DNA from 3 places in the Lysinibacillus sp. Bpr_S20 genome. Region 2 is predicted to be linked to each of the others. Evidence: riboswitches for the same ligand, from Rfam matches in the RefSeq annotation. Region 2 holds a riboswitch; each other region holds the start of a gene.
What was found. Region 2 has a riboswitch for S-adenosylmethionine ahead of MWJ95_RS23565 (O-acetylhomoserine aminocarboxypropyltransferase/cysteine synthase family protein). Riboswitches for the same ligand answer to the same signal wherever they lie in the genome.
Positions count from the first base shown of each region.

Region 1: another riboswitch for S-adenosylmethionine. It lies ahead of MWJ95_RS15615 (cyclase family protein); the one in region 2 lies ahead of MWJ95_RS23565 (O-acetylhomoserine aminocarboxypropyltransferase/cysteine synthase family protein).
Region 3: another riboswitch for S-adenosylmethionine. It lies ahead of metA (homoserine O-acetyltransferase MetA); the one in region 2 lies ahead of MWJ95_RS23565 (O-acetylhomoserine aminocarboxypropyltransferase/cysteine synthase family protein).

Region 1 covers NZ_JALNLQ010000006.1:67,380-71,695, reverse strand. The annotation lists gene MWJ95_RS15630 (MFS transporter) at 35-1,219, shown strand; gene MWJ95_RS15625 (SMI1/KNR4 family protein) at 1,269-1,820, opposite strand; gene MWJ95_RS15620 (YuzC family spore coat inner layer protein) at 1,965-2,366, shown strand; SAM riboswitch class I at 2,510-2,614, shown strand; gene MWJ95_RS15615 (cyclase family protein) at 2,725-3,462, shown strand; gene MWJ95_RS15610 (DedA family protein) at 3,518-4,114, opposite strand; gene MWJ95_RS15605 (Cof-type HAD-IIB family hydrolase) at 4,262-4,316, opposite strand, start outside.
Region 2 covers NZ_JALNLQ010000018.1:3,589-7,904, reverse strand. The annotation lists gene MWJ95_RS23565 (O-acetylhomoserine aminocarboxypropyltransferase/cysteine synthase family protein) at 1-1,173, opposite strand, end outside; SAM riboswitch class I at 1,290-1,403, opposite strand; gene MWJ95_RS23560 (glycerol-3-phosphate acyltransferase) at 1,716-2,348, shown strand; gene MWJ95_RS23555 (DASS family sodium-coupled anion symporter) at 2,541-4,022, shown strand; gene MWJ95_RS23550 (succinate CoA transferase) at 4,212-4,316, opposite strand, start outside.
Region 3 covers NZ_JALNLQ010000005.1:250,859-255,174, forward strand. The annotation lists gene MWJ95_RS15030 (TSUP family transporter) at 1-757, opposite strand, end outside; gene MWJ95_RS15035 (TrmB family transcriptional regulator) at 884-1,666, shown strand; gene MWJ95_RS15040 (nucleotide excision repair endonuclease) at 1,748-2,119, opposite strand; SAM riboswitch class I at 2,314-2,423, shown strand; gene metA (homoserine O-acetyltransferase MetA) at 2,565-3,500, shown strand; gene MWJ95_RS15050 (GerAB/ArcD/ProY family transporter) at 3,653-4,316, opposite strand, start outside.

The DNA.
Region 1 (4,316 bases), on a different contig from region 2:
TACTATAAAAAAAATCAAAGGAGATAGTAATAGAATGAAAGATACAAAAGTGCCGAATGCCAAACTAACATTACTCGCACTTGCGATTAGTGCATTTGGTATCGGCTCTACAGAATTTATAAGCGTTGGATTACTTCCATTAATTACAGAAGATTTTGATATAACATTGAGTACTGCGGGTTTAACCGTATCCATATATGCATTAGGTGTAACTATTGGGGCACCGCTTTTAACAGCCTTAACATCGCGCCTTAGTCGCAAAAATGTGTTGCTGCTCGTTATGGTACTGTTTATTATCGGTAATTTACTTGCAGCTATAGCACCCTCATTCTCATTACTACTTACTGGGCGTGTAATTTCAGCATTAGCACATGGTGTGTTTATGTCCATTGCATCTGTTATCGCTGCAGATGTTGTGGCACCGAATAAACGAGCAAGTGCAATAGCTTTCATGTTCACTGGACTAACATTAGCAACTGTGACTGGTGTCCCACTAGGAACTTTTATCGGACAAGTAACAGATTGGCGAATGTCGTTCATTTTCATTGTCGTTATCGGTATTATCGGATTAATTAGTAATGCTCTGCTTGTACCTAGTCAATTATCAAAAGGGAATCCAATATCCATTCGTGATATAGGGAAAGTATTAGGAAATATAAGAATGCTATTAATTCTCTTTATTACTGCAATTGGATATGGTGGCGCATTCGTAGTATACACTTATGTTTCTCCTATTTTAGAGCAGTATATGGGCTACTCACCGAAAGCAATAGTCGTGATTTTAGTTGTATACGGTATTTGTGTTGCCATCGGTAATACATTAGGTGGTCGTTTTGCGAATAATAACCCTTTACGTTCGATCTTTATTATCTTTATAGGCCTAGCATTAGCACTACTCGGCATCGATTTCTTTTTAGAATCATCAATCGTTGGGTTAATAATGGTCTTTATGATGGGGCTATTTATGTTTATGAATGTACCGGGATTACAACTTTATGCCGTTCAGCTTTCAGAAAAATATATACCATCAGCTATTTCAATGGCTTCAGCATTAAATATTTCGGCCTTTAACATTGGTATTTTTCTAGGATCATATATTGGCGGAATCATCGTTCGCCACCAATCATTAGCGTATACTCCTATATACGGATTCGGCATGGTGATGCTTGCCGCAGCTACTACGTTACTATGGTTAATCTTTGATAGAAACAAAAAATAAATACGTTGCTTGTGAGGAAGGTGCTGTCTAAAACGCCCCTTCCTTTTTGCTATTTATTAGATTCAAGGAAAGTATCATCAAAATATGCCTTGAAATTTGGATACAGATAGTCTAATGACGATTGAATATCGGCACCATCATCAAATAAAATTTCATGTTCAATTTCATATATTGCACAATTGTCTTCATCAGCATTATTATTTAAATCAATACAAATTATTTTTCCATACTCTGTATCCCATGAAAATGGTAGGTATCCTAAACTACATAATGTTGGATTAAACATATCCCTTACGTTATTTAAAGGGTCCTCTATACTTTGGTCAGGTATTACACCAAAATAATGGTGATACGTTGAAATAAAAGCTTTATACCATTCGGGAAAATGAAGTCCGAACTCTTTTTCTAAAGCTTGAATATCTTCCTCCGTTACAGTTGAAGGAATCATTCTCCACACAGACCACTCACCGTCGATATCAACTACCTTCATTTCTTCAGGTACATCTGGGCACATCCATCTACAAAACCCTTCTTCAGACACCTGATTATAACGTTCATAGTAAACTTCAAAACCATTTTTTATGTATGCACGAATATCCATCTTAACAACTCCTTTTGAAGAAGAATAATAAACCGTTGAACTGAGCCCCTTTTCGCTCAAGCTTTTCAAAGCGGTAGCCATTAACACCTAATGTCTCCGTTATACATAAGATAATGTATCAGCTATAGGATAGGAGGAAGTTAGTTGTATTACAATCCTTATCCATATTTTGTCTATCCTAATTATTATCCAACATGGGTAATGGCAAATCAACCAACTACTCAACAACCTTCTAGATATCTAGCAATGCCAACAAATAGAAGCCCATTTCCACCCATCAATACAAATAAGTTGAAGACTTCAGCGAAACGGATTAAGACTATTATGCAGCAGGCACAATTACTTACGGATAAAATTGATGAGTCAGAGCAATTTGCACATGATCTTATAGACGCAGCACAACAATCCAATAAAACAGAAGTTGAAAAGTTAATTGCGTCAACAGGCATTACAATAAAATTTGAAACAACCTATACACCAGATGGATTACGTATAATATTTACTGAGAGCAGTTGTTGTAAGCTAACATTATTGTTGGGTTGGTGAAGAGTTGGCCCCTTGAAGAGGGCCTCTTTTTTCGCAGAATGAATGCAAACTTTTAACCTTGTATCCCTATTGAACTTGTAAACAATAAAAAGATATGCTAAAGTGTTTGTAAGTTTTATTTCTGAAAATTCTTATATCGCATTTTCTTATCAAGAGAGACGGAGGGATTGGCCCTATGAAGTCTCAGCAACCAGCCTATAGGTATGGTGCTAATTCCAATTGGCAAAATTCGGCCTTGAAGATGAGAACACTTACTGCAGTTACTTTGCACAAGAGTCCTCTTCATGGAGGACTCTTTTTTACTTGCTATCAAGCAAAAGGTAGCACCCAAAATTTCAAAAGAAAGCGAGAGAATATTATGACAAACGAACTTTTACAAGCACTTCAACTATTGAAATCGAAAGAATGGGTAGATTTAACACATACATTTGGGCCAAATTCTCCTCATTTCTTTATGTTTGATGATGCAAAATTTGAAACATTATTTTCCCATGATGATGGGTTCTTTGCACAGCAATTCACGTTCCCTGGGCAATACGGCACACATATTGACCCACCTATCCATTTTGTGCGAGATACACGCTATTTAGAGGAATTGAAGCTAAAAGAACTAGTGCTACCACTCATCGTTATTGATAAATCGAAGGAAGCCGAAATGAATAACGATTACACGTTAAGTGTTCAAGATGTTCTTGATTTTGAAGCTGAGTATGGAGAAATTGAAGCAGGTACCTTTGTAGCCCTGCGTACCGATTGGAGTAAACGTTGGCCAGATAAAGAGTCTTTCAGCAACAAGGACGGTGATGGTCATAATCATATTCCTGGCTGGGGATTAGAAACGTTACAGTTTTTATTCAACGAGCGCAAAGTAAGTGCTATCGGTCACGAAACTTTTGATACGGATTCAGCAGCGGATTTTCGTACAAATGGTAAGTTAGACGGTGAATATTTTGTGCTTGAGCAAGATACTTACCAAATTGAACTGATGACCAATTTAGACAAGCTACCTCCAAAAGGCGCTGTTATTTTTAATATTGTACCAAAGCCTGAAAAAGCATCTGGATTCCCTGTCCGTTCATTTGCTATATTACCTTAAAATAGCAATAGGTATGATTCGATGAATATTGAATCATACCTATCTTACCTTTTATTTATTTCGGTGAATTCCTTCTTTTGAAAACTACATAAACGATCAACATCATTAATATGAATAATACTATAAGATAAATGCTGTAGCGAGATAAATATACCCCAACATAATGCCATTTCTCTCCCAGTACTTTACCTAAAGTAATAAACGTAAATGTCCATATAGTTGCTCCCGTATAGGCAAAGAAAGCAAATTTTTTATAAGGATAATTATTAATAGCTGCAATATATGCTGTAAGATGACGCACACCGGGAATAAAATATCCTATTAATAATAATCCCGGCCCTATTTTTGCAAATAACTGTTTAGTAAAATCAATTTTCTGCTCAGTAATATGAATTTTCGAACCATATTTTTGTAATAAAGGTAGTCCGAATCTATAGCCTATATAGTAGCTCAGGGTAATTCCTCCTACCGCACCTACAATAGCGCTGATTAAAGCGGGGATATGCGCGAGAGTTTCACGATATACACTATACCCTACATATGTCAAAAATATCTCATCAGGAAGTGGCAGCCCAACAATCCCTCCAACTAGGATAAGAATGATGCCAAAATATCCGTAATGCTCAATAAGAGATTGCACGTGATGCGCCATAAATCCATCCCACCTAAAGCATAATAATTTTTTATAGTTAGCTTTATCATAACTCAATAGAGACAACATTATGAGTGTTATGGTTTCAATCCAATTTTCTCCACGCAACTATACCTTGGCATCATTGCGTCAGAAATCGGAAAGGCGTTAAATTATTTGTAGCTCACGAAGAGCATAATCAATACCACCCTCAGTTGATTTC
Region 2 (4,316 bases):
TAGTTCTTCAGCGGAAAGTTGCTGATGTGTAGTAGACGCAGGGTGAATAATTAATGATTTGGCATCCCCTACATTTGCTACGTGCGAGAATAATTTCACACTATCAATTAATTTACGCCCCGCCTCACGTCCACCTTTAATACCAAATGTAAGCACTGAACCAAAGCCGTTTCTCAAATATTTTTTGGCTAAATCATGGGTAGGGAAATCTTCTAAGCCATTGTAATTTACATATTCCACAGATGGGTGGTTTCGTAAATATTCGGCTACCGCTAATGCATTTTCATTGTGTTTAGGAATACGCAAATGAAGCGTTTCTAAACCCTGCAATAAATTAAATGCTGCATCTGCACTTAATGTTGGTCCAAAGTCGCGTAGTAATTGCACTCGCAGTTTTGTGGCAAATGCAGCCTCTGCTGTATCAATACCATAACGCAAACCGTGATAAGAAGCATCTGGCTCCGTAAAGCCTGGGAAACGTCCACGTGTCCAATCAAACTTTCCTGCATCTACTACAACGCCACCTAAAGTTGTACCATGGCCACCAATCCATTTTGTTGCGGAATGAACAACAATATCTGCACCGAAATCAATCGGTGTAGAGCCGTACGGTGAAGCAAATGTGCTATCAATAATTAATGGCAAGCCGTTTTCATGTGCTATATTAGCTACCGCTTCAATATCTAATACCTTTAAACTTGGATTACCGTAAATTTCAGCGAATACCGCTTTTGTTTTATCCGTAATAGCTGCGCGGAAATTTTCTGGATTTGTTTCGTCTACGAAAATTGTTTTAATACCGTAGTTTGGTAGTGTGTTGGCGAATAAATTATAAGTACCTCCGTATAAAGAGCTACCCGCGACAATTTCATCACCTGCGCCAGCTAGATTTAAAATGGAAAACGCAATAGCCGCTGCACCAGATGAAAGTGCTACTGCTGCTGTACCGCCTTCTAATAAAGCGACGCGTTTTTCAAAAACATCTACAGTTGGGTTTGTAATTCGCGTGTAAATATTGCCAGCTTCCTCTAAGGCAAATAGACGTTGCGCATGAGCAGTGTCTTTAAAAACAAATGCCGTTGAGCGATATACGGGTACTGTACGAGATCCTGTTACCGGGTCTGGCTCTTGGCCACCGTGTAACAGCAATGTTTCTGGTTTAAAATTTGTCATTGTATACCTCCAAATGGTTATTTTTTTACGATGGTACCGGAGATGAGGAGGATTTTTCAGTAGAAAACAAAAACCCTCTTCAGCTAAGAAGAGGGTTGCGGTTGCAAGTTTTCCTCCCCTTATCTGCCAGATCCAAGTAAGAATCTGTAGGAATTAGCACCTTAGCAAGTTCGTCACTTACTGGTTGCCGGGCATCATAGGGCCTATCCCTCCGCCGCTCTTGATAAGAGTATGAGATTCAATTTCCATCGTTGTTACACAGTATAAACATAGACTTTTTCTCTGTCAACACTAAAATTTTATTTTTTCCGAAACTTCTGTATGCTTTTTTACGTAATACCAACGCATACACTATTTTAGTGTTTACTCTTCTCATCAAAACGTAGGGTTGATTTCCGTTCCGATTGGGCACTTCGCTTTCGCTAGAGCAAAGGTTCCAGGGGGCTCCTGCACTTCACTTCACTTTATTACAATGACGATGTTTTAAAAATATCATCCCTACTTTTTTTGATGAGCCTATTATTTAGAAAGGAGGACCTTTTATGATAAAAGCCATTATCATTTTTCTTCTTGTTGGTTATTTAATTGGCTGTGTTCACGGCTCTAAAGTTGCTCAGTTTTTATCCGGGGTAGACTTAAAAAAGTCAGGTTATGGCAATGCAGGTGCATCTAATGCAACACTTTCCCTTGGATGGAAATACGGCATATTAGTTGCACTGATCGATATCGGTAAAGGCGTTGCCGCTATTCTCGGTACACAAGCCTACCTAACAGATATAACACAATTAACAGAAATACACGCTTGGCTCTTTACCTACATCGTAGCTGCTGGTGTCATTCTTGGACATAATTTCCCATTTTATATGGGCTTCAACGGCGGCAAGGGTACCGCTTCCATCATTGGTATATTACTTGCGATTGATTGGAAAATTGGTTTATTTGCACTCATTTTATTTGTTATTTTATCTTTCCTGACGAACTATTTAATTGTCGGTGTACTTGTATTTTATCTCGTATTTTGCATTGCCACATATTTATGGATTCCTGGAATAGGCCCGACGAGTATAGCCTTATTTCTTGTTGGTATTGCCATCATTTTGCATATCGAAAATATTAAACGATTGACACAGGGAACTGAGCCTAAAGTGACTTCTGCATTCAAAAAGAAAAAATAATAACTTTTGGATTTTTTTGTATTTTTCGTGACCACATATTTTCTCGTAACTGTCCATTATCGCTATAAATAGAGCGTATTTCACACACTAGTTTTCTTTACAATAAATAGACAAATTCCTTTCTTAATAAAGCATTTTACTAGCCGATGTTATAGGAAATAATATCCATGCTTATAGAAAGGATGAAAATGTATGTCTACTTCTGAACAAGCAAAACCGAAACGTAATTTAAAGCCTCTTTGGATTGGATTAGCCTTTGCTTCACTAATTATAATTACATTTTTACCCAACAGTGGCGATTTACCTATAGCTGGACAACGAGCTTTAGCTATTTTAGCTTTCGCGGTCATCCTTTGGGTTACAGAAGCAGTATCCTATCCCGTTAGCTCTGCCATGATTATTGCTCTCGTGACCATCTTACTAGGATTAGCTCCATCAATGGAAGATCCAACGAGAGAGCTAGGAACATCAGATGCATTAAAATTAGCATTGAGCGGATTTAGTAATTCAGCAGTTGCACTAGTAGCAGCAGCACTTTTCCTAGCGGCAGCCATGCAAATTACCAATTTACATAAACGTCTTGCGCTATGGATTCTTTCACTAGTAGGGACAAAAACGAAAGCCATCGTATTCGGTGCTATTTTGGTATCTATTGCACTCGCATTCTTCGTCCCTTCTGCTACTGCACGTGCAGGCGCAGTTGTACCAATACTACTCGGAATGGTTGCGGCATTTGGTCTACCACGTGATAGTCGACTTGCTGCTTTACTCGTCATTACCTCTGTACAAGCTGTTTCCATTTGGAATATCGGTATTAAGACGGCAGCAGCTCAAAATATGGTCGCTTTAAATTTCATCAAAGAACAATTTGGTGTTGATATTTCTTGGGGTGCTTGGTTACTTTATGCTGCCCCCTTCTCGATCATCATGTCAGTGGCTCTATTTTTCATTATGATTACACTAATCAAACCTGAAACAAGTAATATTGAAGGTGGTAAAGAAGTAATCAAAAAACAACTTGCGGAGCTTGGTCCCTTAAAAGCTCCCGAAATTCGATTAATCATTACATCTGTAGTTTTACTATTTTTCTGGGCTGCAGAGGGTAAACTTCACCCATTCGATACGACAACCGTCACAATCGTTGCAATCGCTATTCTATTAATGCCCAAAATCGGAGTCTATTCGTGGAAGCAAGTTGAACCTCATATTCCTTGGGGAACAATTATCGTCTTTGCAGTAGGTATAATGTTAGGAACGGTCTTGCTTAATACAAAAGGTGCATCCTGGTTATCTGATAAAGTATTCGGTTCACTTGGTTTAGATTCTATGCCGATTCTTGCAACAATCGCGCTTGTTACTTTATTTAATATTCTTATTCACTTAGGTTTTGCAAGTGCAACAAGTTTAGCATCAGCACTTGTACCGGTATTTATCGTTCTAGCCTCAACACTAACGACTAATGTCGATCAGGTTGGTTTCGTGATCGTACAACAATTCGTTATTAGCTTTGGCTTCCTTTTACCTATTAGTGCACCGCAAAATATGCTTGCCTACGGTACAGGAGCCTTTACAACAAAGGATTTCTTAAAATCTGGTATCCCCTTAACGATTATTGGATACATTCTAGTTCTGCTATTTTCCGCAACGTATTGGAAATGGATCGGATTATTATAAAAATCCAGGGTTTTCTTTGAATACCTGATCACTTCTCTGGGGCACCTGATCACTTCAGAGGCTTACCTAATCACTTCGTAGGTCTCTCCCCTAATTCCAGAGATACCCGAGCATTTTGGATTACGTTATTAACAATTAAAAGCCTTGAAGGAACAAGTCAACAGTCCTTCAAGGCTTTTTATCACTTAATTATTTGGATAAAGCAGGGTTTTTCATCGTACCATTCTTTGCGTAATTCACATGCCATGAGAGCGCTGTTTCTAAAATGTGTGGTGTATGATGTCCACCTGTTGC
Region 3 (4,316 bases), on a different contig from region 2:
AATCATACGCATTTTTAGTGAGCAAGGTAATCGTTACGATAATAAATAATATGCGAACAAAGCCGCTACCTTTTTTTATCGCCATTCGGGATCCCATAGTTGCACCGGCAATTTGAGCGATCCCCATCAGTAAACCGTAGACATAATGAATTTGACCTAAGTAGGCGAACATTAAAAGGCCCGCAAAATTACTTGCTAAGTTTAAAAATTTGGCATTTCCTGCTGCCTTTAAAAAATCAAAGCCGATTAATAAAAAGCTAAAAATTAAAAATGAGCCAGTTCCTGGACCGAGAAATCCATCATAAAAACCAATGCAAAATAACAATAACATGAATAAAACTAAGTGCGTAAATTTTAAATTTTTGACTGCAGCTACTGAACCCCAGTCTTTTTTGAAGATTGTATAGACTGCAACAGCTGCAAGCATTATAAGCATTAGTGGTTTTAGTAATTCAGGATTGATTAAATGTACGGTCCATGCACCAAAAAGCGATCCAATAAAGGCTAGGGGAAAGTATTTGAGTACCGAACGAATTTCTAGTTGACCGGAACGATAGAAGGAAATAGTTGATGTTAAAGACCCCATTGTACCAGCAAGCTTATTGGTTGCTACGGCTGCTGCTGGATTTAACCCCGCAAACATAAGGGCAGGTAATGCAATTAAGCCACCACCCCCAACGACCGCATCCACAAAGGCGGCTAAAAACCCAAAAGATAGTAACAATATGACTACATTTAAATCTACATCAAATAGCATGTTTACACCTCTTTAGATAGTTACTACTGAAATAGTAACTAAAATTCATTAAGCTGTAAAGACCTATTTTTTTCGTTGGCTTATCTTCATAGCCTTGTCTTATAATAGAGGAAATGGAGGGATTCGATGGAATTATTAATCGCCCAATTAAAAGAACTGGGATTCACAGAATATGAAGCAAAGGCCTATACGGCACTCGTACAAAATAAACATGTTAGTGCCTATCAAGTAAGTAAAAATTCCGGTATCCCACGCGCAAGAATATATGACATACTTAATGGACTCGTTGAAAAAGGGTTAGTATTAAAAGAAGAAACGGCAGATCAAACGACATACTCAGCCATTCCAGTTGCTGTGTTTTTACAACAAATTCAGCACCGTTGGCAATCGAATTTCACATCAATTAGTGATCAATTAGAAAAATTAGAGGTAGAAGAGCAGGAAGCGGAGCATAAGGTTGTCACCTTAAAAGGAAAAGAGGCAATCGTCAATTATTGTCAGTCATTATTAAAAAAAGCGGAGAAAAAAGTTATATTATCGATGTGGGAAGATATGTTTGAAGAATTGAGAGAGGATATACAAGAGGTCTCTCAACATATTCCGGTTCATGGCATTTCATTGTATGTGGATGAAAATATTGCTTCCATAGACCAGCATCGTATTACAAACTATACGAAGAAAACCTCCACACCGCATTGGTTTATCCTGTCAGTAGATAGTCAAGAGATGATTTATGGTCATTCACCGTCAAATCAAGAAATGGCCTTTATTACAAATGATCCTGTTCATATTTACTTATTAGAGGATTATATATGGCATGACGTGCTGGTCAATCGACTATTAAAGCGCGATGATCAGGAACTTGAGGAATGGATTACTAAAGAACGAAAAGCCTTTTTCTTAGATTAAAAAAAGAATCTGCAAGCCATCAGTGTAGTAAGCTACATAGATGACGAGCAGATTCTTTTTTGTTAAAAAGTATTTTTTATTTTAATAAAAAACTTTATCAACATTGTATTTAGCGCGGAATGTATTGATCGCGTATGTTTCGTAAATTTCACGTTCCATTGGATCATCTACTTCATACACTTCAATTTTGAAAACTTCATCACGGTGATTTTTCATCGGAGACACATTATCCTCAAAATGCTTTTTAATACGTTGGCGAATTTTACGTGCTTTACCGACAAATAATAATTCATTCTGTTCATTGTAGAATAAGAATATGCCGCCTTTTTCACGTGTGATTTTATGGAAGTCAATAAAACCGAAGTATGGAGTGATTGGTACATCACCTGGCTTTAAATCTTGTTCGCGTTGGCGAATTACTAAATCTGGTTTTGGGAATTCAATTTTAATCAAACTTTTCACGTTCCTCTCTGTTACTAAAGGTATATGTTAACATAATTACAGCTTGTTTACCATAAAATATGTAGACATAACTTTCACATTAGTGTTAAACAAATACCATAATGACATGCATGATTAATAACGAAATATTCTATGTATTATTGATATTCTTAATTGTTCATGTTACAATTCTTTTTAATTAAATAATCTTATCAAGAGAAGTTGAGGGATTTGGCCCGATGACGCTTCAGCAACCTCTAACAAAAGTTAGAAAGGTGCTAATTCCAGCAAAGGATTATCCTTTGAGAGATAAGAGTGAACGTGGACTTAATCCTTCTCATTCTATCTCATATGGAATGAGAGGGATTTTTTAATTTTAAGTCTTATTGAGGTTTGCGGGGTGCCCGTTGCACTAATTGATTTCAACAGAGAGAAATAAAAGAGAGGGGAATGCAAGATGCCAATTAATATTCCAAAAAACTTACCAGCTGGAGAACATTTACGAGAGGAAAAAATCTTCGTAATGGAAGAGGATAGAGCAAAAACGCAACAAATCCGGCCGTTAAATATCTTAATTTTAAACTTAATGCCAGAAAAAGAAAAAACAGAGCTGCAATTACTTCGTTTATTGGGGAATACACCGTTACAAGTGAATATTACATTTTTAAATACCGCTACGCATGAATCGAAAAATGTCAGTAAATCACATTTGCAGTTATTTTATACGACTTTCAATCAAATTCGCCATCGCCGCTATGACGGCATGATTATTACGGGTGCACCAGTAGAAAAAATGGCATTTGAAGACGTGAACTATTGGCAGGAAATTTCACAAATTATGGATTGGTCAAAGCATAACGTAACATCGGTTCTACATATATGTTGGGGCGCACAAGCGGCATTATATCATCATTATGGTATCGGCAAAATTGAGCTTTCTTCTAAATGTTCAGGTGTCTATTCTCATGTCATTACGGATTTAACAGTGGATTTAGTACGAGGTTTTAGTGATTTATTTACGGCACCACATTCTCGTTATACATCTGTTTCGATTGATGAAGTCCGCAACCATCCTGATTTACGATTACTGTCTTATTCAGAAGATGCTGGCGTTTTCATCGTGCAATCTAAGGATAATAAAAATATCATGATTACCGGTCATCTAGAATACGATGCGACAACGTTAGCTGATGAGTATAATCGTGATGTCGCGAAAGGATTAGATATTGAGGTACCGGTGAATTACTTCCCAAATGACGATCCAGTAAATGAACCACTTAATACGTGGCGTGCCCATACGCATTTATTATTCTCGAATTGGTTGAATTACTACGTTTACCAAGAAACACCATACGAATGGGATTTTGTTGATGAGATTGAATATCATATTTAATTTCTTTCAGCACTTGTCTTTTGTAGCGTAAGCTCAGAAGTAAATGTAAAGAAAAAATGATGACCTTGATTACGTCAGGGGCATCATTTTTTAATTTCTCTATACTTAAACTTCATGTCATTCACGGCTTCCGGAGATAAACTACTATGCTGTTATTTATCTGATGAATTTCCACTCCTATCACTATTTGGTGTATTGCCTGTATCACTTTCATTTTGAGTAGAATTATTGCTATCACTGCTACTGTCACTTTGGTTAGAATTATCGCTACTACTATCATTTTGAGTGGAATGATGGTTGTTGCTACTACTATCACTCTGACTAAAATTCTCGCTATTGCTACTATTACCATCCTGAGCAGAATTATTGCTATTGCTACTACTATCACCCTGAGCAGAATTCTCGTTATTGCTACTACTGTCACTCTGACTAGAATTATTGCTATTGCTACTACTATCACCCTGAGCAGAATTCTCGTTATTGCTACTACTGTTACTCTGAGTAGAATTATTGCTATTGCTACTATTACCACCCTGAGTAGAATTATTGCTATTGTTCCCGCTATCACTCTGAGCGGAATTATTACTATTGTTACTTTGCGTAGAATTTTCGTCATTACTATTACTTTCACTCTGAGAAGAATTACCGCCATTGCTGCTACTATTACTTTGTGTAGTATTTCCTTGATTACCGTTGATTTTTCGAATCATTGCAACAATTAATAATAATAGCGGCAAACTAACTGTGAAAACGCCTGAAAACAATGGCCAAATTTCTCTATTGTAAGTGTAGGAATGTACGATATTAGGATGAATA